4 regions of the Nonomuraea sp. NPDC050680 genome follow, and region 1 is predicted to be linked to each of the others. Evidence: riboswitches for the same ligand, from Rfam matches in the RefSeq annotation. Region 1 holds a riboswitch; each other region holds the start of a gene.
The links. Region 1 has a riboswitch for cyclic di-AMP ahead of AB0H88_RS15550 (hypothetical protein). Riboswitches for the same ligand answer to the same signal wherever they lie in the genome.

Region 1 (7,502 bases):
ACCATCACCCAGCTGGCCGACGGCCGAGAGCTGATCTACTTCGACCGGCGCGACGACGCCGACCGGAGCGCGATCGACCGGCGGGCGCTCGACCCCAGGCCGATGGCGTCGGAGCTGCGCTACGACCCGCTCACCGAGGAGTGGATCGCGATGGCGGGGCACCGCCAGACGCGTACGTTCCTGCCTCCGGCCGACGAGTGCCCGCTGTGCCCGTCGTCCGAGACGAGGGCTTCGGAGATCCCGGCGTACGACTATGACGTGGCGGTCTTCGAGAACCGCTTCCCCTCCTTTTCCGGAAATTTCGGGACTTATGGGGATGTCGGGGGGCTGAGCGAGGTCCGGCCGGGGGTGGGGCGGTGTGAGGTGGTGTGCTTCACCTCTGAGCATTCGTCGTCGTTCTCGCGGCTCTCCGACGAGCAGGTGGGCCTGGTCATGGAGGCGTGGGCCGACCGTACGGCCGAGCTGTCCGCGATCGAGGGCGTCGAGCAGGTGTTCTGCTTCGAGAACCGGGGCGAGGAGATCGGCATCACGCTGCCGCACCCGCACGGACAGATCTACGCCTACCCGTACGTGACCCCGCGGACCAAGCTCCAGCTCGCCGCGGCCGCCCGGCACCGGGGCGGCAACCTCTTCGCCGATGTGCTGGCGGCCGAGCGGGCCGCCGGGGTGCGCGTGGTGGCGGCCAACGAGTTGTGGACGGCGTTCGTGCCCGCCGCCGCCCGCTGGCCGTTCGAGGTGCACGTGTATCCGCACCGGCAGGTGCCAGACCTGGCCGCGCTGTCGGAGGAGGAACGCGCCGCCTTCGCCCCGCTCTACACATCCGTGCTGCGGGCGCTCGACGGGCTGTTCGGCGTCCCCATGCCGTACATCTCGGCCTGGCACCAGGCGCCGGTCCGGCAGGATCGTGACCTGGGCTATCTGCACCTGGAGCTGTTCAGCATCAGACGGGCGCCCGGGAAACTCAAGTATCTGGCGGGCTCGGAGTCGGCCATGGGCGCGTTCGTCAACGATGTCCTGCCGGAGGAAGCCGCGCGCATGCTTAAATCACAGGTAGATCTCTAATTGGTTTCCGCTTGGAGTCGCATGACCTTGGATTTACCACTAATATCCCATTTCAGCACCGACCGTAACGGTCGGTGCCGGCCTAATCCCGGGCGCGTGGCCCGGGAGCCGGGGACCCATCGCGTCTTGGGGTGAATCCACTCAGGTGGTAAGGCGGCATCTCCCTGCCCGAACCCGTCAGCTAACCCGGCCGGCATAGGGAGAGGAACCCTCCGTGGCGGCTGCGTCCCCCTCGAGTCTTGCCATCGCTCTCATCACCTCCGCTTCCATGGCCCTCGGAGCCTTCACGGCCGCGCCCGCCGCTGCCGCCCCCAAGCCCAGCGAGGCTCAGCTCCGCGCGGAGCTGAAGCAGCTGGACAAGAAGGTCGACAAGCTCATCGAGACCTACAACCTCAAGCGCGTCGAACTGGCCAAGGCCAAACAGGACTCGGAAACGACCAAGAAACGGCTGGCCACGGCGGAGACCCAGCTCATCACCGCCCAGAGACGCGTCGCCGAGCTCGCGCGCCTGCAGTACCAGAACGGCACCGGCGCGCTGCCGAACCTCACCCTTCCGACCGACGCCTCCAGCGCGGCGTTGCTGGACCACCTCGCGGCCGAGCAACAGGCGATCGTGCAGGGCGTGGCCGCCGCCCGAAACGAGAAGAAGGCGGCCGTGGACCAGGCGACCGCCCTCGAGTCGAAGATCCGCGACGACGCGGCGAACGTGGCCCAGCAGCGGGACGACGCGCAGGACGTCATCAAGGACATCCAGAAGAAGCTGAAGAGCCTCATCCCGTTCGGCCCCGGCCGCCGCTCGGACGGAAGCTGGGCGCCCGAACTGCCGGCCGGCTCCGACAACATCACCGCCCGGATGCGGGTGATCCGTGGGTTGATCCAGAAGGACTTCGCGTTGCCGTACGAGGTGGGCTGCTTCCGCTCGGGCGGCGGCGGCGAGCACCCGCTGGGGCGCGCGTGCGACTTCATGATGAGCACCGGCGGCAGCATGCCCAGCTCGGCCCACCAGGCGCTCGGCGACCGCGTCGCGGCCTGGGCGCTGGAGAACAAGGACAAGCTCGGGGTCAAGTACGTGATCTGGAAGCAGCGCATCAACCAGGGCTCGGGGTGGAGCTCGATGTCCGATCGCGGCAGCATCACCCAGAACCACTTCGACCATGTGCACATTTCGATGTTCTAGAAGGAGACGAATAGCATCTGATGAGCTATTCGCGCTCTTGAAGAAGGCGTTTTAGCCGGCCGTCGGTCTGTGAGGGCGTACCGCCCTGCTCAAGACGGGCTCCGACGGTTTGGTTCACCCCACCGAGGGGTGGACCAGCCCGGTGTGGGCACTCCAGGGCGGCGTGTTCACCGGCGGCAACGGCATCGTCGTCGGGTTGTGTCCCGACGGTGCGCCTCCCGTCAGCTACATGCCGGGCGGCATACATGCCGGGCGGCATACATGCTGGGCGGCACGGCAAACATCTACGGCGACTACCGCAAGTCCTGCCTGCACCGCGTCACGGTCTCCGCCGACCGCGCCACGCTCGACGTCCACTACCTGACGACCGCACCCGGCAACGCGCAGAATGTCGCGTACTGGCCCGCGAGCGGAGAGCTGTGGCTGGTCAACGAGTTCCGCGGGGACTATGACGGCGTGTACGGGAGCGACCGCCTGGTGCCGGCGTTGAGCTGCCCGGATCTCACGTGCTAAGAGCCGGGCCCGCCGACCGGAACGGGAGCCGGTCGCGGCGCGGCCGTCGCCCTTGCCCTGACGTGGATGCCGCCGACCCTGGCCAGCATCGTCGACACGTTGAGCAGGATGATCGCCGCCTTCAGCGCGTTCGCTCCCACGTCGTGCGCGGCCATCCAGCGGCCCAGTTCGGGACCGAACACGTGCGTCGCGCCGTACGAGAAGGCGAGCTTCGTCAGGGTGATGGCTACCCAGGCGGTCACGTAGGCAAGCCCGGCCCTGGAGTACACGGCCTGCTTGTCCGGCACGTACTCGAACCGCATGAACGAGACCGCGGCCAGTCCCATCGCCAGGCCGAGCACGGTGGCCGCGGCTTCGAGCAGCAGCCCGGTGCCCGACAGCTCGAAGCCGTCGAAGAAGATCGGAACCAGCGCCGCCGCCCCTGCCACAGGGCGCAGGAGCCGGAACAGCCCCACCTTCCGCCGGCCGATGTCGCTTTCGATGGCGATCGCAAAGATGATCAGGTTGAGGAGGATTACGCTCACATCGCTCATGGCAGACGACGGTAGGCCGCAGGGCCGGGGCCGATCGTCAAGCCGGAGGTTGGTTCGCGTCAACCCGTGGGTTGAGAGTCGGAGGCGATCCCCCGCCGGTAGGCGTAACGGACGGCCTGCGCGCGGTCCCGCGCCCCGATCTTCGCGAAGATGCGGTTGATGTGCGTTTTCACCGTGGCCTCGCTCACGCGCAGCCGCTGCACGATCTCCCGGTTGGACAGCCCCGCCGCGACCAGCTTGAGCACTTCCAGCTCGCGGTTCGTCAACCCGTCCGGAGGCTCGGGGGACGGAGCGGCGTCGAAGAGCGACTCGCGGACCCGCTTGGTGAGCAGGCTGCGTCCCTCAGCGGCGGCGGCCACCGCCTGGTAGATGTCCTCGCGTGAGGCGTCCTTGGTCAGGTAGCTGAGCGCGCCCGCGCGCAACGCCGCCGCGATCTCCCGCTGATCGGAGTAGGTGGTGAGCACGACCACGCCGGTCCGCGGGTGTTCACGACCGATCCACCGGATGGCCTCGACGCCGTCGAGTTCGGGCATGCGCAGGTCCATCAGCACCACGTCGGGACCGTGCGCCGCCACGGCCGCGACCGCGTCCGCGCCGGTGCCTGCCGTCGCGACCACCTCCACGTCGGGCAGCAGGCCGAGCAGGACCGCCAGTCCGTCGCGGACGACCGGGTGGTCGTCGGCCACAACCACCTTGATCACAGCGGGATCCGCACGTCGACGTGCCACTCCTCTCCCTTGGGGGCCGCGCTCAGCGTCCCGCCCAGCCGCTCCGCCCGTTCCCTGAGCCCGCGCAGCCCGAAGCCGGGGCCGACCGGCGCGGCAGGGCCCTGGCTGACAACGCTCAGCGTGGCGTGTGTGCCGTATGCGAGGCGTATGCGCACGGGGCTTCCCGGCGCGTGCTTGCGTGCGTTCGTGAGCGCCTCCTGCACACCCCGATACAGCGTCAGGGCGACGTCGGCGGACAGCTCCGCGGATGCCGCCTCCATCTCCAGCTCCGCGGGCTTGCCGGCACGGTCGGCGTAGGCCGTGGCCAGGCCGGTCAGCAGTTCCTCCAGTGGCAGCGCCTCGTCCCGCAGCGCGAGAATGGCGCGCCTGGTCTCCACCAGCCCCTCGTCGGCCAGTTCCTGCGCCCGCCGGAGGAAGACTCTGATCCGCTCGTCCTCCGCCCCCTCCTCCACCAGCGCGTCCACCACCTTGAGCTGCACCGAGAGCGCCGACAGCGCGTGCGCCTGGATGTCGTGGATCTCCCTGGCGATCCGCGAACGCTCGGCCAGCGCCGCCGCCCTGGCCCGCTCCTGCGCCGCCCGTTCGGCGTTGCCCAGGAGCAGCTCTGCCTGCTCCGCGCGCTGCAGCACCTGCTTCCTGAACGTCCCGAGCAACACGCACGCCACCAGCACCGAGACGTGCGCGACCAGGTACGGCCAGGGCGGGGAGGGCCTCAGCGAGACCGTGGCCGCGACGGTCGCGAGCGTGATCGGCAGGACCTGGCGCGGCGGCAGCCTGGCTCCGGCGTCGATGAGCGCCACGGCGGGGAACGCGACGGCCACGCCCGCACCCGCACCCGTCAGCGCGGCCCCCGCGACGCCCATCAGCAGCAGCGCCACGACCAGCGAACGGCGGCCGAGCCAGTCCGAGGCCAGCCAGAGCAGCCATCCCGCGCTCGCCGCCGCGAGCAGCCCGGCCATCACGACGGGACGGCGGTCGATCAGGCCGGGATCCGTCCGCATGATGGTGACCAGGAGGACCACCAGCCCGGCGAGCCGGACGGCGCGGAGCGGCCACGTGAGCCGGCCGCTGTGCGGGAGCGCGAAGACGAACATCTACCGCACCCGGATCGCTTCCGACACATTCACGCACCGAATGTACGGCACCCGGTGGGCCAGGTCAGCCGCGCTCCGCCCGCTACGACGTGGGCGCCCAGCGACGCTGAGCTCCCGGCAGACCTGACCGCCGCCCGCCAGTCAGCCGGTGAGCGTGAGCGGGTTGATCAGGTCGGCGTAGACGAGCAGGCCGGCCATGATGATCATGACGAAGGCCAGGGCATAGGTGAGCGGCAGCACCTTGGCGATGTCCACGTACGCGGGCTCGGGACGCCGCGTGACGCGGGCGTAGGCGCGCTTGAGGCCCTCCCAGAGGCCGCCCGCGATGTGGCCGCCGTCGAGCGGCAGCAGCGGGATCAGGTTGAACATGCCGATCGCCAGGTTGAACCCGGCCAGCAGGTTCACCAGGAAGGCGACCTTCTTCTCGCCCGACAGGTCGGAGGAGAGGATCTCGCCGCCCATGCGTCCGGCGCCCACGACGCCGACCGGGCCCTCGGGGTCGCGCTTGTCGCCGGAGAACGCGGCGTGCCACACGCCGACCATCTTCTGCGGCAGGTTCAGCAGCGAGTCGGCGACCCGGCCGGTGAGCTGGCCCATGTAGCCGACCACGACGCCGAGGCTCTGCTGCTCCATGACCTCGGTGGGCATGACGCCGAGGAAGCCGACTCCCTTGTCGATCTTCTTCGGGTCGGTGGGCGACGGCCGGTCCTGGGCGATGAGCGTCACGTTGAGGGTCATCGGCTTGCCGTCGCGCACGATGCCGACGGCGACGGGGCCGGCACCGTGCGAGCGGATCAGGCGGGTGGCGTCGTCCCACGAGGCGATCTTCTGGCCGCCGAAGGAGACGAGCCGGTCCCCGGGCTTCATGCCGGCCTTGGCGGCGGGCGTCGGCTGGTCGGAGGCGCGGCAGTCGGTGCGCTGCTCGCTGATCGGGATCACGCAGGTGTTGGTCTGCGGGGACACCACCGGGGTCAGCGCGGGCAGCCCGATGCCGACGAGCAGGACCGAGAAGAGGATGAACGACAGCACGAAGTTCATGAACGGGCCGCCGGACATGATGATGACCTTCTGCCACCACTTCTTCCGGTAGAAGACCCGCTCCTCGTCGCCCGGTCGCACCTCTTCCTGCGCCGCGTCGCGGGCGGTCTCGATGAGACCCTGGAACGGGCCGGTGGAGGAACCCCTGAGCTTGGTGGGATCGTCGCCGGGCCGTGGCGGCAGCATGCCGATCATGCGAATGTAGCCGCCCAGCGGGATCCACTTGATGCCGTACTCGGTCTCACCTCGCCGGATGGACCAGGCGGTCGAGCCGAAGCCGACCATGTACTGGGGCACCCTGACGCCGAAGATCTTGGCGGGCACGAAGTGACCGAGTTCGTGCAACGCGACAGACGCCATCAGCCCGATCAGGAAGACTACGATCCCCGCGAGGTAAAGCCAGTTCATCTAGTCCCGCTCCAGGGCAGACAGAAGGTCCCGACAGCCCCCAGAGTAGTCGAAGTCATTGCACCTCGATGGCTTGCGCACCCTTTGCCGCGGCGCCACATTTCGTTGACAGTAGGCGATCAAGCGATCACTCTGGGGGATGACGGAGGTGGGAGCCCTTGATCCGGATTCTGGTCGCCGAGCATCTGCCGCTGGTCCGGCGCGGATTGGTGGCGTCGCTCGACGCGGAGCCCGACCTGCGGGTGGTCGCCGAAGTGGAAGACGCGGACGGCGTCCTGCCCGCGGCGGCCGCTTGCGCGCCCCACACGGCGATCGTCGATCTGGACCTGCCCGGCGGGGGTGGCCTGTTCCCCGCGGCGCGGCTGCGCGAGCAGGGCTGTCACGTACTCATCCTGTCGGCGCAGCCCAATCCCGGTCAGGTGCGCAGGGCGTTCGCCACGCACGCGCTCGGGTTCATGAGCCTCGACGTCGCGCCCGAGCGGCTCGCCGAGAGCCTGCGACTGGTCGCCGCCGGGCGCCGCGCGGTCGACTCCGACCTGGCGATCGCCGCCCTCCAGTCGGTCGCCAACCCGTTGACCAGGCGCGAGCTCGACGTGCTGCGGATCGCGGCGGGCGGGGCCCGTTCGACGGAGATCGCCGACCAGCTCTTCCTGTCGGTGGGCACCGTACGCAACCATCTGTCGCGCATCATGTGCAAGACCGGGGCCCGCAACCGCATCGACGCGGTACGCATCGCGAGCGACTCAGGCTGGCTGTGAGGCCCTCTAGTGCTGTGAGGCCCACTAACAAGGAGACCGGGCCCCGGTGAAGCCGCGCCGCTCCACCGAGACCCGGAGTGGTGAACTCTTCGAGCATCTCAAGGTCGATCAAGCGCTGCCAGTGACCTTGTTCACCCCTTGACCCGTGTGATTCGTCACGGACGCCAGATGAGCACCAGCGCGCAGTCGTC
Region 2 (7,502 bases), on a different contig from region 1:
GCTGCGCGGCCGTACGGAGAAGATGTCGCGACTGCGGCAGACCATGTCCAAGCGCCTGGTCGAGTCGCTGCAGACCGCGGCCCAGCTCACCACGGTCGTCGAGGTCGACGTCACCAAGATCGCCCGGCTGCGTGACCAGGCGAAGGCCGACTTCCTGCGCCGCGAGGGCGTCAAGCTGTCGTTCATGCCGTTCTTCGAGATGGCGGCCATCGAGGCGCTCAAGCAGCACCCGAAGCTCAACGCCACGATCAACAACGAGACCATGGAGGTCACCTACTTCGACGTCGAGCACCTGGGCCTCGCGGTCGACACCGAGCGCGGCCTGATCGCGGCGGTCATCAAGAACGCCGGCGACCTCAACCTGGCCGGCCTCGCCCGCAAGACCGCCGACCTGGCCGAGCGCACCCGCGCCAACAAGGTGACGCCCGACGAGATCACCGGCGGCACGTTCACGCTGACCAACACGGGCAGCCGCGGCGCCCTGTTCGACACGCCGATCCTGAACCAGCCGCAGGTCGGCATGCTCGGCACCGGCGCCGTCGTGAAGCGTCCCGTCGTGATCGACACCGCTGAGGGCGAGGTCATCGCCGTTCGGTCGATGGTGTACCTGGCGCTGACGTACGACCACCGCCTCGTGGACGGCGCTGACGCGGCCCGCTTCCTGACCACCGTGAAGCGGCGCCTCGAAGAGGGTCGTTTCGAGGCGCAGCTGGGCCTGGCGTAGTTCACGGCGCGCCAGGGCCGGGGATCACCTTCCTCGGCCCTGGCTGAGCCTTGTCACGCTTGGCCGGTTAGACGCCCGGTGAGGAAGGCCCGCTCAACCTCGTTGTCGGTCAGCTCCAGCGCCTGCCGGTAAGCGGCCGCCGACTCGTCCGTACGGCCGAGTCGGCGAAGCAGGTCTGCCTTGATCGCCGGTAGGTACTGGTACCGGGAGAGCCGGCCATCCTGCTCCAGCGCCTCCACCAGCGTCAGTGCGACCGCCGGTCCATGGAGCATCGACACCGGAACGGTCCGGTTCAGCGCGACGACCGGTGAGGGCCAGAGCGCCAGCAGCCTGTCGTACAGTGCCACGATCTGTGGCCAGTCCGTCTGCTCGTACGAGGGCGCTTCGGCGTACAGCGAGGCGATCGCCGCCTGCAGCAGGTAGCGCCCCGCGCGGCCGCCGCGCAGCCCGGCCACGATCAGCTCGTGCGCCTCGGCCAGCGCACTGCGGTCCCACAGCGAGCGATCCTGCTCCTCAAGCCGCAGCAGCCGGCCGTCAGCGCCGGTCCGGGTCGCGCGCCGGGCGTCGGTGACCACGAGCAGTGCCAGCAGCCCGCCGACCTCGGGCTCGTCGGGCATGAGCTCTCGCAGCGCGCGGGCCAGGTGCAGCGCGCGGTCGGCCAGGTCGGTGCGCATGAGCGCCGGGCCGGAGGGCGCCGTGTGCCCGGCGGTGAACAGCAGGTGCAGGACGCCGAGTACGGCTGCCAGCCGGTCCGGCAGCTCCGCCGGGCGCGGCACCCGGTAGGGGATGCGGGCGACGGAGATCTTCTTCTTCGCTTGGGTGATCCGGGCGGCCATGGTCTGCTCCGACACCAGCAGTGCCCGGGCGACGTCCGGTGTCGGCAGCCCGCACACCAGCCGCAGCGTGAGCGCGAGCTGCGCCTCCTGCGCGAGCGCGGGATGGCAGCAGGTGAAGATGAGTCGCAGCCGTTCATCGGGTACGGCACCTTCCAGTTCCACCGCGTCCCCCTCTTCTCGATCCCCCTCTTTTTGGTCTCCCTCATCTCCTTCCGTCAGCCTGTGCGGAGCGAGCTCGTCGGGCTCCACCAGCAGCGGCAGCTTCGACCGGAAGGTCCGCTCGCGGCGGATCGCGTCCATCGCCCTGCGCTTGGCCGTGGTGGTGAGCCACGCGGCGGGGTTGGCGGGGATTCCATGGCGTTCCCAGGCCGAGAGCGCCACGGCATACGCCTCCTGAACGCACTCCTCAGCCAGGTCCAGATCCCGCGCGACGCGCACGGTCGCGGCGAGCACGAAAGCCCACTCGCGCCGATGCGCGTCGGCGACCGCCTGCCCCGCGTCCGCCTCTGCCTGTCCCGCGTCCGCCGCGGCCGTCATCGGGCGATGGGCGCGATGCCGCCTGCGACAGGACGCACCTCGACACCGCCACGGCCCCACTGGACGGCGGGGTTACGACGCGCCAGGTCCAGGGCGGCGTCCAGGTCGGGGGCCTCGATGACGCAGACGCCGGCGATGACTTCCTTGGAGTCGATGAAGGGGCCGTCAGTGACCACGTCGCCGCGCAACGAGGTGGCGGTGTCGGCGGACCGCAGCGCGTACGCTGCGATCATGGCGCCGGAGTCGACGAGATCGTCGGCGTGCCGCTGGCTCGCCGCCTGCTGCTCAGGGGTGTAGTCGCCGGCTTCGGCGTTGTCGAAGATGAGGATCGCGTACTGGGCCATGAGGGTCTCCCTGGCTGTATGACTGGTCGGTACGCCTCTACGTCGGACGGGCGACGCGATTTCGACAGACCGTAGGCGAACTTTCTCCGGATGCGCCCTGGCACGACATCAACAAGGTGCCCCCGCCACTTGACGGATCGACGAGCTGGGCGGGCCTGGCGTGGCGATTTCATTGCGATGGAATTACCCAGGTCAGGGGTGCGTTGTACCCATCTGTGCGCCTGGCCTAGACAGTGAGCATCCCTCCCGGCCGCGCCGCCAATGTCCGAGTACGGACGTCATACCCATCACATGCATCACAGGAAATCACCTGTGACCGCTGAACCCGCCTGTGCGCGGGACCGGGGACCCATGTCTCGATCGGGGCTAATCGGCACATCAATGTGCCGTAGGGCAGCTTCCACGCCCGAGCCCGTCAGCTAACCCGGTAAGCGGAATGGAAGCAAGGAGTAATCATCATCATCCGCACCCCCAAGATCAACTACGCCAAGATCGCGCTCGGCGCGACCATCACCGCCGCCGCCCTCGGCACCCACACCGCGGCGAACGCCGACACGGCGGCCACGGCCCCCACACGGCACGCCGCCACCGCCCAGGCCGCTCAGGCCGCCCCCGCCACCGCCCAGGCCGCTCAGGCCGCCCCCGCCACCGCCCAGGCCGCTCAGGCCGCCCCCGCCTCCGCGCAGGGCGGCAGGAACGGCGAGGCCAAGGTGAACGTCACCGCCCAGCAGGTCCTGAACCTGGCCAAGGCCCAGGTCGGCACGTCCGAGGACGCCAACGGCGGCGGCACCAAGTTCCAGCAGTGGTACGTGAACTCACCCCGCGCCGCCGAGACCGTCCAGCGTGACGGCGGCACCAGGCAGGACTACCTGAACGCCGCCTGGTGCTCGATGTTCGTCTCCTGGGTCGGCGAGGAGAGCGGCGCCCGCTCCCAGGTCGGCTGGGACGCCTACACCGTGGCCCACGCCAAGTGGTTCGCCGGCAACCACCGCTGGGGCACCGTGGCCAAGCCCGGCGCCGTGGTCTTCTACTCCTGGAGCGGCAGCAAGGACTTGAGCTCCATCAGCCATGTCGGCTTCGTGATCAAGGACAACGGCGACGGCACGATCTCCACGATCGAGGGCAACACCGGCAACGGCAAGGTCGAACAGCGCGTCCGTCCCACCTCCCAGGTCGTCGGCTACGGCTACCCGCGCTACGCCGCCTGACCGTTCCTGATCAGTGAACGTGAGTTGCGCCGGCGTGCCCCGAACGGTGTTGGTCGCGCCGGCCCCGGAGCCGCGCGCCGACACCGGAGGTGGAAAGATCATCACATGCCGATCGATCCGCACCTGCTCGCCGTTTTCACGGCGACCACCATCGTCGCTCTGATCACCCCCGGACCCGACATGCTGTTCGTGCTGGGATGCGGTCTGCGGGGTGGCCCCCGCGCCGGGCTACTGGCGACGGTCGGCGTGATCACAGGTGACGCGTTGTACATCGCCGCGGCCGCCGCCGGGCTCGCCGTACTGCTGACGACGTTCCCGGTCGTGTTCACGGTGCTACGGCTCGCCGGCGCCGCGTACCTGATCTACCTCGGGGTCCAGATGATCCGCAACCGCAAGAACAGCCAGGCCGAGGATCCGGCCAGCCGCGGAATGTCCGGCCGGCGTGCCTTCCTCAACGGTGTGGTCTCCTCCATGGCCAATCCGCAGACGTTCACGTTCATGATCGCCTTCCTTCCCCAGTTCATCGATCCCGCGGCGGGGCCGGTCTGGCTGCAGTTCGCCATCCTCGGCGCCATCCTGATCGTCCTGGAGTTCCTGGCCGACGCGACGGTCGGCGTGCTGGCCGGGCGGATCGGCGGCTGGCTGCGCGGCCGTCAGGCGGTGCGCCGCCGGATCGACGCGGCGACCGGGAGCGTGTTCATCGGTTTGGGCGTCACCCTCGCGGCCGAACGCTGACCGGCTGCGGCCCGGTCGGCGAAGGAACTCGGCCTCCGCCATCCACGTGGCCCCGCCCTGTCGGCCGGCTCTCTATGATCAAGCCGGTGGTAGATCAACCGGCCGGTGGGCTCGCGCCTCTGTACCTGCTCGCGGGCGCTCCCGCCGCGGGAAAGACGACCCTGTTGCCGTACCTGCTGCGGGCGGCGGACGGGCTGGTCGTGATGGACATGGATGAGCTGCTCGAAGACGGCGCGCTGCTCGGGGTGACCATCGCCGACCCGCGGGCCGCTCTCGTGTGGCCCGCGTACGACCGGCTGTGGGCGCGGATCGTCACCATGGTGCGGCGGGCCGGGCATCCGGTGCTGTTGCTGTGCCCTGTCCCCGATCCCCCGGAACTCGCACCGGCGGGACGGTGGGACGATCCGGCCCATTGGGCCGTACTGGACTGCCCCGACGAGGTGCGACTGGACCGCCTGCGGGCGCGCGGCTACGCGCGAGAGTGGATCGAGGACGCGATGGCGGACGCCGCGCAGGCACGCGCGCTGATCCCGATGGTGTTTGCCGAAGAGGGTGAAGACGTAGCCGACCTGGCTGCGCGGATCCTCTTGTGGGCGCGTCACCGTCCTGTGTGACGACAAAGCCCGACGCCATCCAGGCCACGACCAATACCTGCGCCGACGCGGCATCCGCCACACCATCCCCGAGAAGAGCGACAGCCAGGCCGCCCGCCTGCGCAAAGGATCACGCGGCGGACGGCCACCCGCCTTCGATAGGGACCGCTACAAAAAGCGCAACACCGTCGAGAGGGCCATCAACAAGCTCAAACAGTCACGGGCCATGGCCACACGGTATGACAAGCGCGGCTACGTCTTCCTCGGCACCGTCGCTGTCGCAGCCACCGTCCTGTGGCTCCGCTCATGACCGGCCTTCATGACCGGCGGACGGCATTTACCGCGCCGCGACAGCCTCGACTTCCAATAGCCACGCTTCGTCGTAGATACCCGTGATGATGACCGTCAGAGCCGGAGCGTGGTCGCCGAGTACCTCCTGCCGGATGGCGGAGTTCTCCTCCCGATACGCCCTGTCTGACAGGAACGTGGTCACCTTGACCAGGTCGGACAGACCCATCCCGTGATGAGCCAGCGCAGCCGCCAGGTTGGCCCAGACCTGGCGGCACTGCGCGGCAAATCCGTCTGGGAGGCTGCCGTCCGGCGCCACCGGAATCTGTCCGGAGACTTGGACCAGGCGTGCAGGGGCGCTGATCTCGTACGAGTGACGGTAGCCGCCACCACCAGGGACTATTGGGCCAGGGGTAATCATGTGCAGATCTTGACAGCACAGCAAATCCGCAGCAACCGAGATAACCCGCACTGACGACCGCGACGCATTAGCCCGTCCTCTTGATCGCCCGGACAGACCCTCTAGTGCGTCGACCTGGCTGACCGCGGCAAGGCTCTGGGCCGGGCCGCCGACCTCGACGCAGATCACATCCAGCGGCGCGACCCACGAGTCATGGTCGAGGTTGAGCTGGACCAGGGGCTGCCAGGCCCAGCCCGGCACCCCGCCGTCCACCCCGCCCGGTCCGGACAGGTGATGCCACTGACGTCCCGGGCTGGTCTCGGCATACGGGCGCGGATGCGTACTCGCGTCGATCGCGAACGTCAACGCCCGGTCGGCCAGGCGATGAGCCACCAGCAGGTCCCGGACCTTCTCGGCCGTGACCACGCCCTCCGACAGCTGCCGATCATGAGAAAGCGTCTCTATCAGTAGTTAGCGATCTCCGGCAGCGGGTGAGTCATGGCGGGGGTATCAGGGGTGAACCAGAGGGCCGTGAAGGCCGGAGTCACGACCCTCTCCGGTGGGCTGCTGGCTTAGTCGGTCGTCGTCTGTGCTGCTCGAAGGAGTGCCGGATCCACATCGGGAACGGCGAGCCTCGGGTTGTAACCCGCCGCGACGACTCTCATGACGAAGCCGGCGGCCTCCTCCAGTTGCCGGGCGCTGCCGAGCCCACCGACCACCGCGGGCCGGGCACCAAGATCTTGGATAAGCGCCGCAGCGCGATCGAGAGCGCTTGGCTCGTCGCCGCAGATCGCCACGACCGGCGCTGACTCCTGCGGACCCACGTACGGCCACGAGGCTCCTGCGAACAGGTGGAGCGCCTTCACCACGTGTGCACCCGGAGCCGTGTGCGCCACGAGTGCCGCCGCCGAGCCGGATGTCGGCTTCAGCTCACAGGTTGTGTAGTCGACCGGGTTGGTGCAGTCGATCACGGCCTTGCCGGCCAGTGACCCCTCGGGGGCGCCGACGAGAGACAGCGCCGCCTCCAGCCCTTCCCAAGCGACCGCCACCACGAGCACGTCGATCTGAGTTGCGAGTTCTGTGGGGTCGACAGCCTTCGCCATAGGGCCGATCTGGTCGGCGGCCTCCTTGGAGCGCAGGGGGTCGCGCCCTGCCACGAATAGTGAGTGACCTGCCGGAGCCCAGGCTCGGCCGAGCGCGACGGCGAGGTTTCCGGTGCCCAAGATTCCTACGTTCACAGTGATCTCCTCTGTTTCGAGCTGTGTTCCTGGGACGCTACGAACGGAGCTCCTACCGTTTGGTAGGAGACCGATGCGATACTGGGTTTCGTGCTCGAGGGGTCCTGTCAGACATTCGTCTCCGATTGCCAGGTGCGCGCGGCGGCCGAACTCATCAGCCACGCTTGGGATCCTGTCGTGCTCTCGGCCCTGCGCCTGGGGCCAACGCGACGCAAGGAACTGCTCACGACGATCGCGGGAGTCAGCGACAAGGTGCTGACTCAGGCGCTACAACGTCTCCAGGCACGCGGGCTCGTCGTGAGAGACAACAGCGCCGATCAAGCGTCAACGCACACAGGCGCGGTCTACCGGCTCTCCAAGCTGGGGGAATCGTTCACAAACGGCCCCCTGGCGCAACTCGCGCAGTGGGCCGCCGAAAATCAAGACGATCTCGTCGGCCGGTCAGCAACATAATGACCACCAGCGAGTCCGTCAGGGTCGACCGCGTGAAGTCGTTAAACGCAAGACCGTACGGTTGGTGCGTTCACGACCATCCGCCGAACGGCGATGCCGGGGCTGCGCCCAGGACCGCCGCCGTGTCGATCAGCTTCTCTCCCGGT
Region 3 (7,502 bases), 410 kb from region 1:
CGGAAAATCTCCGTCGCGGTTAGGTTTTTCTCTACCTTGGCCGTAGACATCTTTAACCTCATACATATCTCGCTTTATCCGATCGCCCAGCCGTCATCCGCCGCTCCTACGCTGTCCCAGTCCTCATGACGGCGTGGGAGGGTCACGTGCTGGGACTGGATGACTGCCTGACCGAGGTCATGGCGATACCAGGGGCGTTGGACGCGATGCTGGTGGACCAGACGAGCGGCATGGCCGTGGCTATCAGCGGGCCACCGCAGGGTGTGGACGCTGAGAGCTCCGCCGCCGCCCTGACCGAGACACTGCGCGCGACCATGGACGGCCTGGCCCGCTCCTGCCCCGGCGAAACGATCCGCATCGACGACATGCTGGTCACTACCGACAAAGGCCATCATTTACTGAGATTCCTCGAAACGGTATTCGAGGGGCCGCTCGTCATTTACCTGCGCCTCGACCTGGAACGGTCGAATCTCGCCTTGGCGCGCTACCGCCTGCTGAACATCTCCCGCCAATTGCTCACCTGAGCCATGGCACCGCTGGACACGCTTCTGGCCGGTCTCGCCCGTGAACGGGCCACGGGCGCGCTCCGCGTGGGCCGAGCCGGGACGATCTTCCTCAGCGAGGGCCGGGTCACGTACATGGAGTGCGCCCAGACGCCCGGCGTCGAGCGGCTGCTGGCGGCGCGCGGGCGGCTGCCGGAGACCGCGCTGCGCAGGCTGCAGGCCGGCGGGGGCTGCGCGCGCCTGCTGGAGGAGGGGCCCGTCACGCTGGGCGAGCTGCAGTACTGCGTGCTCGGGGCCGTCCTGGACGCCGCGTTCTTCCTGCTGCCGGTAGGCGGGACGCGGCCGAAGTTCCGGCCGGGCGAGCAGCACTGGCTGGGCGGGCAGTGGTTCTTCGACGTGGCGGGCCTGGTGCGGGAGTGCGCGCGCCGCCGCGCCTATCTCGCGCAGATCTGGCCGTCCGCCCAGCTGGACATGGCTCCGGTACGGCCGGCGCCATGGCTGCCGGGTAGCGGGGTGACTCTGGATTCGGTCCAGTGGGAGGTCGTCACCGGGGCCGGGGCCGAGGCGACACCGCTCGACCTGGCCAGACGGATCGGCAGGTCCGGCTATTCGGTGCTGCTGGCCGTACGGAGGATGGCGGCCGCCGGGCTGCTGGCACCCCCAGTGGAGACGACCACCACGCGCGCCCACGACGGCCCGTCCAAGGGCGCCCACACGCGCGCTCCCAGGGACGGCACGTCGCGAGCCCCGGAAGAGAGCGCAGCGAAGATCGCCGGAGAGGGGCAGGGCGCGCTGCCGCAGCGGGAACGCGGAGCGGTCGGTCAACGCCCGCCGCACGATCCCCGTGCCCCGGGCCTGCCGCTCGGCCCGCCGGTCACGGCGGACCCCACGGACCTGGCCCTGCTGATGCGCCTGAAGAAGGCGCTGGAGGAGCTGACATGAGGTTCCCCCGCCCGCAAAGGAGGCCACCGGTGGAGCTGCGTGAAGAGGTGCTCAGGGAGATGGTTCTCCTGCGCGAACGCACCCCGGACATCAGCGGCAGCGTCGCCTGCACGGTCGACGGCATGAGCATCGCCTGCGACAACGCCGACGGCAGTGGCGAGCAGGTCGCCGCGCTGTCCGCGGCACTGCTCGCGCTGAGCAGGCGAATGACGATCATGACGGGCCAGGGCGTACTGGAGGAGACGCTCATCTCCGGCACCGCCGGCTTCGCCGCCTTCTACGCGGCGGGCCCCACCATCGTCCTCGCAGTCCTGGCTGAGCCCGGCACCAATCTCGGGCTGCTCCGGCTGGAGGGACGCAAGACGGCGGCCAGCGTGGCCGCCATCTCAGCACGGATTCACTGAGCTTGAACGGAGGAAGGCATGGCCAGCATGGACGTCTCTCTCAAGGAGATGATGACGATCGACGGCTCGCTGGGCGCGGTGATCGTCGATCATGGCAGCGGCATGGCGCTGGGGGCGCTCGGCGGCTCCAAGGACCTGGATCTCCAGGTCGCGGCGGCGGGGAACACGGAGGTGGTCAAGGCCAAGCTGCGCACGATGGACTCGCTGGGGCTCAAGGACTCCATCGAGGACATCCTGATCACGCTCGGCGGCCAGTACCACATCATCCGGCCGATCACCGGCCGCGGCGGCAAGGGGCTCTTCCTCTATCTCGCCCTGGACCGGGCGCGGGCCAACCTGGCGCTCGCCCGGCACCAGCTCCGCGGTATCGAGGAGAAGCTGGAGATCTGAGAGATCCGGTGGCTCGCGTCCGGGCGCGGCGGACACGAGCCACCGACCTCCACCGATCCCTGGTACGTCAACTCGTGGTGAGCGTCAGCTCGTGGTGAGCGTCAGCTCGTGGTGAGCGTCAGCTCGTGGTGAGCGTCAGCTCGTGGTGAGCGTCAGCTCGTGGTGAGCTTGGTGATGGCGCCGACGATGTCCGGCCAGAGCGGCCGAGGCAGGTCGTGGCCCATGCCGGGGAACGTCAGCAGCGTGGCACCCGGAATCGCCGCCGCCGTCGCGTGGCCGGCGGCGACCGGGACGAGCGCGTCTGCCTCGCCGTGGATGACCAGGGCGGGCACCCCCAGCGTGCCGAGCCGCTCCGTGCGGTCGCCGGAGGCCAGGATGGCGGCCAGCTGCCGGGTCGTGCCCGGCGGGTCGAAGCACCGGTCGTAGGCCTGGCCGGACAGCCGGAGGATGCGTTCCCGGTCCAGGTCGAAGCCGGGCGAGCCGATCACGGACCAGGTTTTCAAGGACTGGGCGAGCACGGCGTCCCGATCGGTGGGGGGCGCGGCGAGCAGCACCGCGCTGGCCTCCGGCGTGGGCGGGGCCACGTCCGGGCCGGGTGTCGACATGATCGAGGTGAGGGTCAGCACCCGCTCGGGGTGCCGGATGGCGAGCGTCTGGGCGATCATCCCGCCCATCGAGGCGCCCACGACATGGGCGGCGGTCCAGCCGAGGGCGTCCATCAGCCCGGCGGCGTCGTCGGCCATGTCGTCCAGCAGATACGAAGAGGACGTTCCCAGTGCGGGAACGCCCTCGTCGTGCAGGTGTGTGGAGAGTCCGGCGTCCCGGTTGTCGAATCTGACGACGTGATGGCCCTGTTCCGCCAGGAGCTCGCAGAGCTCGTCGTCCCAGTGGATGAGCTGGGCGCCGAGCCCCATGATCAGGAGCAGGGGACGTCCGCCGGGTGAGCCGAAGGTCTCGTACGCGATCTCGATGCCGTTGGCGGCTGCAAGCGTGGTCACGAGGTCAGAATGACATTCTGTTTCCCGGGACGCAAAGACCGCCAGCCCCGGACCTGACGACCATCGAGATCGTCGGCTCCGGATCTGACGGCCGTCAGCAAGACCGTCTTCGGATCTGACGGCCGTCAGCGCCGGACGAGCTTGCGGATCCGGTCGCGGCCGACCGTCACGCCACCGCCGAATACCGCCAGCGCGACCGCCGCGGCGGCGCCACCGATGGCGTTCGACTCGACAACCTTCTTCTCAGCCTTTTCTACGGCGCCGGCCTTTTCTACAGCGCCGGCCTTGTCGGCCTTCTTGGCGGCCACCGGCACAGCCTTGGCGGGAGCGGGCTTGACCGAAGCGGGCTTGTCGCCCTCGGCCACGATCGTCGGGGGCTTGGCGGGGTTGCGGTCCACGACGGCGTACGAACCGGTCGAGAAGGGCAGCGGGTAGTTCTTCTTGCCCGGGCCGCTACCCCACTTGGTGATGACGTACTGGATCTTGATGTGGCCCGCGCCACCGTTGCCGTCCACACCCAGCGTGCTGGAGTTGAAGCTGCCACCGGTCAGGGCGGCGAAGGTCTTGGCGTCGAGGTCGAGCATGACACCGCTGGAGGACGGCACGCCCGGACCGCGGTCGCCGACGAAGAAGGGCATCTTCTTGCCCTTGTAGACGACGTAGCCTTCGGTCATGAGCGGCCAGCTCGGGCTGGCGGCGAGGCCCTTCTGCATGGGCTTGCCGCTGGCCGGCAGTCCGGTGTCCCCGGCGCGGCCGGAGGAGTCGTCCCAGAAGTAGGACGCGGTGGTCGAGCCCTTGAGCAGGACCTTCTTGTCGCCGCCGGTGTCGGCGTGTGCGGCGGTGCCTGCGCCGATGGAGATCGCACCGACTACGGCGGCGGTGAGCATGGCAGATCGAACAGACATGAAGTAGCAAAGTCCTTTATACGGGAACAAGGGGATTGCGCTCGCGAAAGGTGTGCGTAGCCGGGCAAAACGCCAAACGGGCGCTACGCGGAGCGGGGAAGAGCTGGGGGGAAGGTGCCGGTCAGTCGGCGGATGACAACACGCGGGCTGGCGGCACTACGCGGGGGTTACGCATGCGGTAGGTGTCCTCTCCATCTCGCCTACCGGGTTAGCTGACGGGTTCGGACGTGGAGATGCCCTACCGACCGTGGTCGGATTCACCCCTAAGGAACGTTTGGTTCCCCGGTTCCCGCGAGCGGGATTCGGCGCCTGCCGGTTGGTACTCCCCTGTTGAAGCCCCAAAGTCACCGGCTGGTAACTCCATGAACTATAGATACCAAACCGGACAAAGGCAAACATAAGGCCATGAAACGGGCGAAGATCTACCTAGGAGGTCAAGAAAAAAGGGGGTACGGCATGCCGTACCCCCAGAAAAGCCCAGGTCAACCGCCGCTCTTCCGCCTGAAAGAACGCTTGCTGGCGGCGGGCCCGTGAGCGCCGTGAATCTTGGAAGGGTCATTGCCCCTGCCACCCGCGCTCGAGTCGGCGTGCTGGTTACGCTTGCGCTCCAGCGCCTCGCGGAACTTGCGCTTCATCTCGTCCTCGGGAGTTTCGTCGACTTCCGGCTCCGGTGTTTCCGCCATGAGGACCTCCTGGTGTTGGGGACAAGGACAGCTTCGCATGACGGCGCTCAGGACGCGAAACTGGCCTCGACCTTGGACTGCGGGGTTTCCCGGTCGATCCGTGCCCGGGCATGGCGATCAGGGCGACCAGCCGGCCCCAGCCACCTGAAGTCGAGCCAGGAAAGCGTTCAGTGAGGAAAGCGTTCAGTGAGGAAAGCGTTCAGCTAGGAAAGCAGGAACAGCTCCTCGGCGGTGAGGACGAGGTCGGCCGCGGCGACCGAGTCGACGATGCTCTCCGGCCTGCTGGCCCCGGGGATGGGGATCATCACCGGGCTGCGCGCCAGCTCCCAGGCGAGGCAGACCTGCTGCGGCGACACGCCCCGCGCCGCCGCCACCGTGCCGAACGCCGCGTGCTTACCACCGAGCTCCGACGCCGAGCTGATGCCGCCCAGCGGCGACCACGGCAGGAACGCCACCCCGAGCTCCTCGCACAGGTCGATCTCCGGCTCGCTGGAGCGGAACTTCGGCGAGTACTCGTTCTGCACACTGGCCAGCCGCCCGCCCAGGATCTCGTGGGCGAGCCTGATCTGCTCCGGGTTCGCGTTGGAGATGCCCGCCATCCGGATCTTCCCCGCGTCGAGCAGGTCGCGCAGGCCGCCGAGCGTCTCCTCGTACGGCACGGCGGGGTCGGGCCGGTGATGCTGATAGAGCCCGATCGCCTCCACTCCCAGTGCCTTCAAGGAGCGCTCGCACGCCTCGGCCAGGTAGTCCGGCCGGCCATTGACCTGCCAGCCGCCGTCCGGCAGGCGGGTGTGGCCGCCCTTGGTGGCCACGAGTACGTCGCCGGTGTCGCCGCTCCAGCTCGCCAGGGCCTTGGCCACGATCCGCTCGTTGTGACCCACCTGGTCGGCCGACGGCGTGTAGGCGTCGGCGGTGTCGATGAGGGTGACTCCCGCGTCGAGCGCCGCGTGGATGGTCTTGATCGACTGTGCTTCGTCGGGCATGTGACCCGCGACGGACATGGGCATGGCGCCGAGCCCGATGGCGCCGACACGGGCATGGCCAATAGATCGTGTGTTCATGAACCCATCCTCCCCATGGTGCGGAGGTGAGGTCGACGCGGGGCAGGCTGAGCCCGGTCTGGCCGCCTGTCTAGTCGCGGATGTTCCGCGCCAGCTGGGTGAGAATCTCCTCGAACGAGGCGGTCTGCTCCTCGCTGAGCCCCGCGCGCAGGCGGGTGTCGAAGGCCATCGCCACCTCGCGCAGCCGGTGGAACAGCCGCTCCCCTTCCTCGGTCAGCTCGACCACGTGGACGCGCCGGTTGGCGGGATCCCGGCGGCGGGTCAGCAGGCCGCCGCTCTCCATCGCGTTGAGGTGGTGGGTCAGCGTCGCCCCCTGGATGCCCACCGCCTCGGCGAGCTCGCGCTGGTTGCCCAGCTGCCGGGACTTGATCGAGATGAGGATCTGCCACACCGGGGCGGACCCGCCGGCGGAGGCGAGCGCGTCGTCGAAGGTCCGGCTCACGGTCCTGGCGGTACTGGTGAGCAGCAGGCCGATCGGCGGCCGGAAGGGTGGCATCATGCCGCCGAGTTTAGCAGTGACATCTAATCGTTTGACATCTAATGCTTCGATATCTATCGTCAAGGACATGCAGCCAAACCCTTCCCTCAGTGGCAAGGTCGCGGTCGTGGCGGGGGCCAGCCGCGGCATCGGCGCCGTCACTGCTCGCGCCCTGGCCCAGGCCGGCGCCGCCGTGGTGCTCGGCGCCCGCGACACACAGACGGTCGAACAGGTCGCCGCGGACATCCGCCTCGACGGCGGACAGGCGCTGGCCGTGCCCCTCGACGTCGGTGACGCGGCGTCGAGCGAGCGGCTGGTCCAGCGGGCACTGGAGACCTTCGGCCGGCTGGACGCGGCCTTCAACAACGCCACCGACGGGCCGATGCCCGCGCCGCTGGCCGACATCGATCCCGACGAGTTCGACCGGGGCATCCGCACGAACGTGCGCGGCACCTTCCTCGGCATGAAGTACCAGATTCCGGCCATGCTCGCCTCAGGTGGCGGGTCGATCGTCAACATGGCCTCGCTCGCCGGGCTCCAGGGCCACGCGAACCTGAGCGCGTACGTGGCGGGCAAGGCCGGAATCATCGGCCTGACGAAGGTGGCCGCGCTCGACTACGCCGACCAGGGCGTCCGCGTCAACGTTGTCGCCCCCGGGCCGATCCTCACCCACCACCTGGAGGCGGCGGGCGAGGAGGCGCAGCGCCTGGCCGGGCTGTCGACGCCCATGCGGCGCGTCGGCCGGTCAGAAGAGGTGGCCGCGGCGGTCGTGTGGCTCTGCTCCGACCAGTCGTCGTTCATCACCGGAGTGACCCTGCCCATCGACGGCGGGCAGGCGGCGGGCGGCAAGCCCCCGCGCGTGTACCGCCAGGGCCGGCCCATGGAGAGACAGGAGATCTGACCATGACCATCGACCAGCGACTCGACGGACTCAGCAGGCAGTGGATGGAAGCCGAGCGCCGCGGCGACGCCGAAGCGCTCGACGCGCTCGCCGTGCCCGACTTCACCCTCGTGGGGCCGCTCGGCTTCATCCTGAACAAGGACCAGTGGCTGGCCCGCTACCGCGGGGGCGGCATGGTCACGCACGAGATGAGCTGGGCGGAGGTCACCGTACGGGAGTACGGCGACACGGCGGTGG
Region 4 (7,502 bases), on a different contig from region 1:
CGAGCCGCATCGGGTTCGGCTCGGCCATCGCGGTGATCCTGCTGGCGATCACGCTCGGGTTCATCGTCACTTACCTGTCGCAACTGTTCAGGGAGGAACGATGACGCTCACCGCGCCCATCACCACGCCCCCGGTCCAGGACCGGCGGGAGCCGGTGCGCCGCCGGGCGCGTCCGCTGCGCGTCCTGCTGCACCTCTTCCTCGCTCTGGTGGCGCTGGGCTGGGTCCTGCCGCTCGCGCTGGCGCTCTACGCCTCGCTGCGCCCGTACGACGAGACCTCGCGGCTGGGTTACTTCTCGCTGCCCGAGCACCTGACGCTCGACTACTACGGGCAGGCGTGGAGCCAGGCCGACCTGCCCCGCTACTACCTCAACACGTTGATCATCGTGATCCCGGGCGTGCTGATCACGCTGTTCATGGCGTCGTTCACCGCGTTCGCGATCGCGCGGCTGCGCATTCCGGGGCGCAAGGCGCTGCTGATCACGTTCACGGCGGGCAACCTGCTGCCGCCGCAGGTGCTGATCACCCCGCTCTACACCCTCTACACACTCGTGCCGCTGCCCTCGTGGCTGTCGGACTCGCAGTCGCTGTACGACTCCTATCTCGGGCTGATCCTGGTGCACGTGGCGTTCCAGTTCGGCTTCTGCGTGTTCGTCATGTCGAACTTCATGCGCACGATCCCGGAGGAGATCACCGAGGCGGCACTCGTCGACGGGGCCGGCGTGTGGCGCCGCTACTGGCAGCTCACGCTGCCGCTGTGCCGCCCGGTGCTGGCGGCGCTGGCCACGCTGGAGTTCACCTTCATGTACAACGACTTCCTGTGGGCGCTGGTGCTGATGTCGTCGGGCGACAAGCTGCCCGTCACCTCGGCCCTGAACAACCTGCGCGGCCAGTTCTTCACCGACTACAACCTGCTGGCGGCCGGGTCGATTCTGGTCGCGCTGCCGACGCTGATCATCTTCCAGATGCTGCACAAGCAGTTCGTCGCCGGGCTCACGCTGGGGGCCACCAAGGGCTAAAGGAGCGCGTGGAAGCGGGCGGCGACCTGGTCCCAGGTCCACTCGCCGGCGATCCAGTCACGGCCCCGGGCGCCCATCTTCCGGGCCCGTTCGGGGTCGCCGAGCAGCTCGATCAGGGCCGCGGCGACCTCTTCCACGTCGGTGCCGTCGACGACGAGACCGGTCTCGCCGTGCCGTACCGCGTCCGGGGCGCCGCCGGACGCGCCCGCGACGACCGGCAGGCCGGTCGCCGACGCCTCCAGGAACACGATCCCCAGCCCCTCGACGTCGACGCCGCCCAGCCGCGTACGGCACGGCATCGCGAACACGTCGGCGGCGGCGTAGTAGCCGGCCAGGCTCGCCGCCGGGACCGTGCCGGTGAAGCGGACGGACTCCTGCCCCCGCGCCAGCTTCTCCAGCCTCTTGCGGTACGGCCCGCCGCCCACGAGCAGCAGCACCGACTCCGGCACCGCCCGCAGCACCCGGGGCCAGGCCCTGATGAGCTGATCCTGGCCCTTGCGCGGCACCAGTCTCGACACGCAGATCACCACGGGCCGCCCGGCCAGCCCGAGCTCGGCCTTGGCCGCGTCCGGGTGGAACTGGCCGGTGTCCACGCCCGGCGCCAGCCGTACCAGCTTGGCCGGCGAGATCGCGGCGGCCAGCCGGGCGCGCGTGTACTCGCCGAGGTAGGTCACCACGTCGGCGTGCGCGCCGATCCTGCGCAGCGCCCCGCGGAACAGGGGCGCGCTCGCCCACGACGCCTCGTGGCCGTGGGTGAGCATCACCACGCGCCGCGCGCCGGCCGCCCGTAACCCCGGCGCGAGCAGGCCCAGCGGGGCCGCCGAGCCGAACACCACGGTGTCCGCCCGCTGCTCGGCCAGCAGGCGGGCGGCCCGGCGGGCGACCGCCGGGGTCGGCAGCATGAGCGAGGTGGGATGACGGACGATCCGGTACGGCTGGCGGCGGTCGAACTCCGCGCACCCCTGCCAGGCCGGAGCGTAGACGGCCACGCCGGGGGTGCGCAGGGCCAGCCCGTGCACGAACGACTGGATGCCGCCCGGCCGGGGCGGGAAGTCGTTCGTGACGATGAGCACACCGGTCACGGCTGCTGCCGGCCGTTCAGCGCGGCCCACTCCCGGGCCATGGCGATGCGTTCGGGGCCGGCGGGGTGTGATGCATAGAGGGCATATTCCACCGGATCCGGCGACAAGTCGGAAATATTGGTGATTGCCAGGCGTTTCTGCATCGAGATAAACGTGGCCGGGTCCTTCGTGAGGTTCAGGGCGTGGAGGTCGGCGCGGGCCTCGATGTGGCGGCTGACCACGTTCTGGGCCGGCCCCGAGACGACCGTGGCCAGGCTCATCAAGCCCATGATCACTCCCACCGCCCGTGGGTCGGCCGCCGAGGCGATGCCCGTGCGCCGCCGTAGCAGGCCCAGGAGCAGGAACAGCAGAATCGTGCCGAACGCGGCGCCCAGCCCGCCCACCAGCGTGCCGACCAGCACGTCCCCGTACTTGGCGTGGCCCAGCTCGTGCGCCACGACCAGCTCGACCTCGGACTGCGGAGCCTTGAGCAGCGTGTCGTACACGACGATCCGGCGCGTGGCGCCGAAGCCGGAGACGTAGGCGTTGAGCGCGTTCGTCCGGCGGGAGGCGTCGGCGATCAGCACGTCCTCGACCGGGACATGGGCGCGCTCGGCCAGCATCATCAGGTTCGCCCTGAGCGCGCCCCCTGGCATCGGGCGGAAGTCGTTGAACAGCGGCTCGAACACGACCGGATACACGAACGACGCCGCCAAGGTGAACGCGAACGCGCCCGCGGCGGCCGGGATCCACCAGCGCCGCAGCCACCTGGCCAGCGCCACCACGACCAGCACCATGATGGATTGCAGCACCACGTTCACGGCCAGGCTCTTGAGCCGGTCGCCGGTCCAGCCGGCCCAGTCCTGCGTGGACAGGCCGTAGTCGCGCAGCCGCACCTCGTACCAGATGCCCAGGGGCCACCTGATCGCCTCGACGATCGCGGTCAGCACCACCACCCCGAGCACCACCCGCACCCACCACGGCCCCGGCAACCTGCCCAACACCTTGGCCCCGAACGGCGTGAGCACGAGCAGCCCCGCGAACAGCACGGTCAGCCCGAGTGACAGGTAGCCGGGCAGGCTCGTGGCCGCGTCGAAGGCGGCGGCCCTGGCGATCTCGGCGGCGCTGAAGTCGCGCGCCGGGTCCGGCGCCACCGTGGGAGCGCCCGAGGGCATCACCCGCCAGGGCGTCGTGAACGCCACCACGGCCACAATCACCACGCCGAGAACGACCAGCGCCCAACCGGCACCGGCCCGGCCGACCGCGACGTCCCCGCCGTCCGCGACCCAGCCACCGGACACGGCGCGATCGCTTGGCGCGGCACGGTCGTCCGGCGCGGCGCCCTCGCCTGACGTGGCTCGGTCGCCTGGCGCGGCACGGTCGTCCGGCGTGGCTCGGTCGCTTGACGCGGCACGGTCGTCCGGCGTGGCGCCCTCGCTTGACGTGGCGGAGTCGCTTGACGTGGCGGAGTCGCTTGACGTGGCGGAGTCGCTTGACGTGGCGGAGTCGCTTGACGTGGCGGAGTCGCCGGGCGGTTGTGCCGGGTGCTGATCGGGGCCCGCGTCGTCGTCAGGCGGCATGTCGTCGGTGCCCTGCAGATCTTCCATCCGCGTTCCCCTTACGCAAGCTGGTCCCGCACGTAGTCGCGCCACCGTGCCGTCAGCGTCCCCGCCGAGAGCCCGAGCTCGGTGAGCCCCCGGTCGAGGCCACCTGTCTGGGCATCACGGTAGAGCCTCACCAGAGTCCCCTCACCGAACCGCTCGGCGATGAAGCGACACGCCAGCCACGCCTCCTGGTACGCCCGTGCCAGGCGTACAGGCTCCCGAGTGGACGGTGCGAATGCCGCAGGCCCTGGCAATTCGCCCGGCAAGCGCCCGGCCCGCACGTCGGCGGCCAACTCGGCGGCGGCCACCCGGACCGGCAACCCCGCGTCCCGGTAGCCCACGTAGTCGGCGAACCCCTCATAGAGCCACACCGGCAACCGCCTCGTCCCGGCGGCGACGTGGGTGAGCTCATGCGTGAGCACGATGTCCCGGCCGGTCGGGGTCAGCCGGGCGAAGTTCTCGGGCACCACGACCACTCTCCCGCCATCGGCCACCGCCGCCAGCCCGTCGACACTCCCCACCCCGGCCACCCGGGCAGCCTCGGCCGCCGAGCCGGGCACGAGCACCACGGGCCGCACCGGCTGGCCGAGCACGGCGGAGACCCGCGACCCGGCGGCATCGGCCCTGCGCGCCAGGTCGCGAAGCGACTCGGGCGCCGCGTGCTGACCGACGACGACGGAACGCACACCTCGTACGACCTCGGCGCCATCCCCCAAGAGGCCCTGAGCCTCCGCCGGAAGCTCACGATCATCGGCCGCCGGGTTGTGGCCGGTCGCGGACCGATCGGGACCGCCAGAGGGGAGACCGTGATCCGTCACGGGCTGACCGGGGCCGCCGGGCGGCACGTCACTGATCGTCGCGGACTGCTCGGGGCTACCGGACGATAGGTCACGAACCGCTGCTGAGAGGTCGTTCGCCCCTGGAGACGGGTGCGGGGCGGCGCTGGCCGAGGCGAGGGCCAGGAGCAGCACCCCCACCACCAAGACTCGGCGGCTCACCTGCACGGACACGTTCCCCGATCGTAGTCGCCCCGCGCCGCAGACCGGCCGTCACGGAAAAGCCCGGACCGGTCGTCGCAGAAAGGCCGGACCAGCCTTCGCGGAAAAGCCCGGACCGGTCGTCGCGGAAAGGCCGGACCAGCGTTCGCGGAAAAGTCCGGACCGGCCGTCACGGAAAGGCCCGGACCGGTCGTCACGGAAAGCCCGGAACACGCGAAGGTCCCGTCCCAGCTGGGACGGGACCTTCGTGACGGTCTTGCAGGCCGGACTTACAGGCCGGGACGCACCGCGCCCACGAACGACGCCTTGCGCCATCCGTTGAGCTTCTCGACGCGCACCGTCGAACCCGTCCTCGGCGAGTGGACCATCTTGCCGTTGCCGACATACATGCCCACATGGCCGAGCCCATGGAAGAACAGCAGGTCACCTGGCTTCAGATTCTTCCAGGAGACCTTCTTCTTGATGCGCGCGAACTGGCTGTTCGTCACGCGCGGGATCTTGACGCCGGCCTTCTTCCAGGCGTACTGGACGAGACCGGAGCAGTCGAAGGAACCAGGTCCTGTGGCCCCGTAGCTGTACGGGTCACCGATCTGGTCCTTGGCCACGGCGACGGCCGTACGGGCCTTCGCCAGTTGCCGAGCGACCGCTGTCTGCTGCGCGGCCTTCTTCACGGACGTGACGGCCTTCGCCGCTGTGGTGGTCCGGGAAACTTCGGCCGCATCACGCGTTGTCGCCGCCTGCGCCGTCGGGGCAGGGAGGACCAAACCTCCGGCCGTCACGGTCATCGTGAGCGCTGCGCCACTCAGGGCAATGCGGGACAGACGGGGGTTACTGGGGGAGGTAGACAGGATTTCTCCTTGGAGCTTCCACGAACGCCTACCGGGTTAGCTGACGGATTCGGGCCTGGAAGTCGCCCTACGGCGCGATACGCGCCGATTCACCCCTGATCCCGAGGGCGGGATCGCTGGGTCCCCGGCTCCGTGCCTCCTGGCTGCACGGACTCGGCAGGCCACCACCACGTAAAGACATGTGGAGAGGCGATGACCTAACGGATTTCTTATCTGTCCACATCGGGGACCCGATGGAGAGTCGCGACGCCATGGCTTGTTCGCCGCGACGCCAGAAGTTACGCCCTTGAGTAACGCGCTGGCAAAGCCGTCATGGGGTTGTCAGGATCACTCAGAGGTGTCAGTAAAGTCCCGAACCGCAGCTGGAGTGCCGGGTTATGTTACTCAAATGTGACCCTTCTCACACTTGACGACACAGTGATCTGTCAGGTCCCTTTTGTCACTCTTGTCACACTGGTCCCGCTAGTAACACGACAGGGCACCAGTGAATGGTGCCGGCGAATGCGCGGAAGTGGGCGACGCGAGGGTCGCCGACGGACCGAGATCAGTGATCGTCGTCACCCGCTGAAGGCATTCGAGCAGCGTGCAGCCAATCCGCCCAGCGGCATCGGCCTGCGTGCGTGGGAGGTCCGCTGCACAGCAGATCGGGGTCAATTGAACAGCCGGTCTGGTTCCGCCGAACAAGCGGCCGCAGCCGACTGAACAGCCGGTCAGAGGCCCTAAACCCAGGCCGAGTCCGTCCACGGCCGGATCCGTTGACCAGCAGACCGGATCCGTTGACCAGCAGACCGGGTCCGTCGACCAGCAGACCGGGTCCGTCGACCGGCAAGCCGGTGGTGTCCGCATGGATCGGCCAGCGTCCATCGGCGGACCATCCGGCCCACGGCCGCCTGAAGCCACGGACCGGGGTCAAGAGGGCGCACGTCACGGCGCCCAGCGGGCCCCACCGGAGGAGCGTGCCCCTGGACAGAGCCCAGGCACGGACGGCGGGTGGGGCTCACCGTGCTTGCCGTACCGAAAAATCGGTGGTTTTAGTACAAAGCTGTGCAGAGCTACGGACGGATGGCTCCCACCAGCGTGCCGCCATAGGAGGAGAGGGTGACGACCTTGACTACGTCGCCGGTCTGGGGGGCGTGCACGATCTGCCCGTTGCCCGCATAAATGCTGACGTGACCAAGCCCCGAGCTGAAGATCAGGTCGCCGGGCTGCAGGTCCTTCAGATCCACCTTGCGGGCCGAGCCCCAGGCCCACTGCTGCCACGTGGTGCGGGGCAGTGAGACGCCCCCGGCGCGCCACGACGCCTGCGTGAGGCCCGAGCAGTCCCAGCCGCGCGGTCCCGTGCCGCCGAACACGTACGGTTTGCCCACCTGCGCGTAGGCGAACCTGAGCACCGCGGCGGCGTTGCCGGAGGCCGAGCCCGTGTACTTGATGCCGGTGCTGTTGGGGTCACCGGTCTTGTAGGCGCCGAGCTTCTCGAGCAGCTTCTTCTGCTTCGCGATCAGCTTGCGGACCTCCGAGCGCTCCTTCTCGACCCCGTCGCGCTCCTTGTCGGCCGCCTGCAGCGCCGTCTCGGCCTTGTCGCGCTCGCCCTTGAGCCCGCGGTTCTCCCGGTCGAAGGCCGCCAGCCGCGCCACCTTCTCCTCCGACAGCTGCCCCGCGAGCGCCATGCTGCCCAGCAGGCCCGTGGGGTCCGGCTGGCCGATCATCGTGGGCCAGGAGGTGGCGTCGGGGCCGCGCTTGTAGGTGTCGACGGCCATCTCGACGACCTGGGCGCGCAGCGCGGCGACCGTCTCCAGCTTGCGTTTGTAGCTGGCGTTCAGCTTGCCGTACTCGCCTTGGGCCGCCTTGTACTTCTCGGTCGCCGTGTTGTAGCGGTCGACGACCTTGTCGGCCTGGTCGTTCAGCTTCTTGAGCTTGGCTTTCGCCTGTTTGATCGTGGGCTTCGGCGCGGCCAGTGCCTCGCTTGTGGGGAA

Region 2: another riboswitch for cyclic di-AMP. It lies ahead of AB0H88_RS02130 (CHAP domain-containing protein); the one in region 1 lies ahead of AB0H88_RS15550 (hypothetical protein).
Region 3: another riboswitch for cyclic di-AMP. It lies ahead of AB0H88_RS13730 (hypothetical protein); the one in region 1 lies ahead of AB0H88_RS15550 (hypothetical protein).
Region 4: another riboswitch for cyclic di-AMP. It lies ahead of AB0H88_RS01875 (C40 family peptidase); the one in region 1 lies ahead of AB0H88_RS15550 (hypothetical protein).

Annotation. Positions count from the first base shown of each region.
Region 1 is NZ_JBFAIF010000003.1:942,264-949,765, reverse strand. It holds gene galT (galactose-1-phosphate uridylyltransferase) at 1-1,062, shown strand, start outside; cyclic di-AMP (ydaO/yuaA leader) riboswitch at 1,132-1,272, shown strand; gene AB0H88_RS15550 (hypothetical protein) at 1,331-2,239, shown strand; gene AB0H88_RS15545 (hypothetical protein) at 2,501-2,752, shown strand; gene AB0H88_RS15540 (hypothetical protein) at 2,749-3,285, opposite strand; gene AB0H88_RS15535 (response regulator transcription factor) at 3,345-3,986, opposite strand; gene AB0H88_RS15530 (histidine kinase) at 3,983-5,107, opposite strand; gene AB0H88_RS15525 (site-2 protease family protein) at 5,249-6,553, opposite strand; gene AB0H88_RS15520 (response regulator transcription factor) at 6,712-7,311, shown strand; gene AB0H88_RS15515 (PP2C family protein-serine/threonine phosphatase) at 7,467-7,502, opposite strand, start outside.
Region 2 is NZ_JBFAIF010000001.1:438,279-445,780, forward strand. It holds gene sucB (2-oxoglutarate dehydrogenase, E2 component, dihydrolipoamide succinyltransferase) at 1-724, shown strand, start outside; gene AB0H88_RS02120 (DUF6596 domain-containing protein) at 778-2,097, opposite strand; gene AB0H88_RS02125 (YciI family protein) at 2,094-2,441, opposite strand; cyclic di-AMP (ydaO/yuaA leader) riboswitch at 2,749-2,890, shown strand; gene AB0H88_RS02130 (CHAP domain-containing protein) at 3,152-3,649, shown strand; gene AB0H88_RS02135 (LysE family translocator) at 3,755-4,384, shown strand; gene AB0H88_RS02140 (AAA family ATPase) at 4,471-4,998, shown strand; partial or broken gene AB0H88_RS02145 (transposase) at 5,024-5,287, shown strand; gene AB0H88_RS02150 (RidA family protein) at 5,315-6,091, opposite strand; gene AB0H88_RS02155 (NAD(P)-binding domain-containing protein) at 6,238-6,903, opposite strand; gene AB0H88_RS02160 (helix-turn-helix domain-containing protein) at 6,994-7,356, shown strand.
Region 3 is NZ_JBFAIF010000003.1:536,473-543,974, reverse strand. It holds gene AB0H88_RS13755 (roadblock/LC7 domain-containing protein) at 147-524, shown strand; gene AB0H88_RS13750 (hypothetical protein) at 528-1,445, shown strand; gene AB0H88_RS13745 (roadblock/LC7 domain-containing protein) at 1,475-1,849, shown strand; gene AB0H88_RS13740 (hypothetical protein) at 1,868-2,239, shown strand; gene AB0H88_RS13735 (alpha/beta hydrolase) at 2,392-3,237, opposite strand; gene AB0H88_RS13730 (hypothetical protein) at 3,363-4,142, opposite strand; cyclic di-AMP (ydaO/yuaA leader) riboswitch at 4,325-4,460, opposite strand; gene AB0H88_RS13725 (DUF5302 domain-containing protein) at 4,625-4,825, opposite strand; gene AB0H88_RS13720 (aldo/keto reductase) at 5,029-5,886, opposite strand; gene AB0H88_RS13715 (MarR family winged helix-turn-helix transcriptional regulator) at 5,957-6,385, opposite strand; gene AB0H88_RS13710 (glucose 1-dehydrogenase) at 6,453-7,265, shown strand; gene AB0H88_RS13705 (nuclear transport factor 2 family protein) at 7,268-7,502, shown strand, end outside.
Region 4 is NZ_JBFAIF010000001.1:382,754-390,255, forward strand. It holds gene AB0H88_RS01850 (sugar ABC transporter permease) at 1-104, shown strand, start outside; gene AB0H88_RS01855 (carbohydrate ABC transporter permease) at 101-1,018, shown strand; gene AB0H88_RS01860 (glycosyltransferase family 4 protein) at 1,015-2,100, opposite strand; gene AB0H88_RS01865 (M48 family metallopeptidase) at 2,097-3,686, opposite strand; gene AB0H88_RS01870 (hypothetical protein) at 3,698-4,693, opposite strand; gene AB0H88_RS01875 (C40 family peptidase) at 4,951-5,352, opposite strand; cyclic di-AMP (ydaO/yuaA leader) riboswitch at 5,540-5,698, opposite strand; gene AB0H88_RS01880 (NlpC/P60 family protein) at 6,582-7,502, opposite strand, start outside.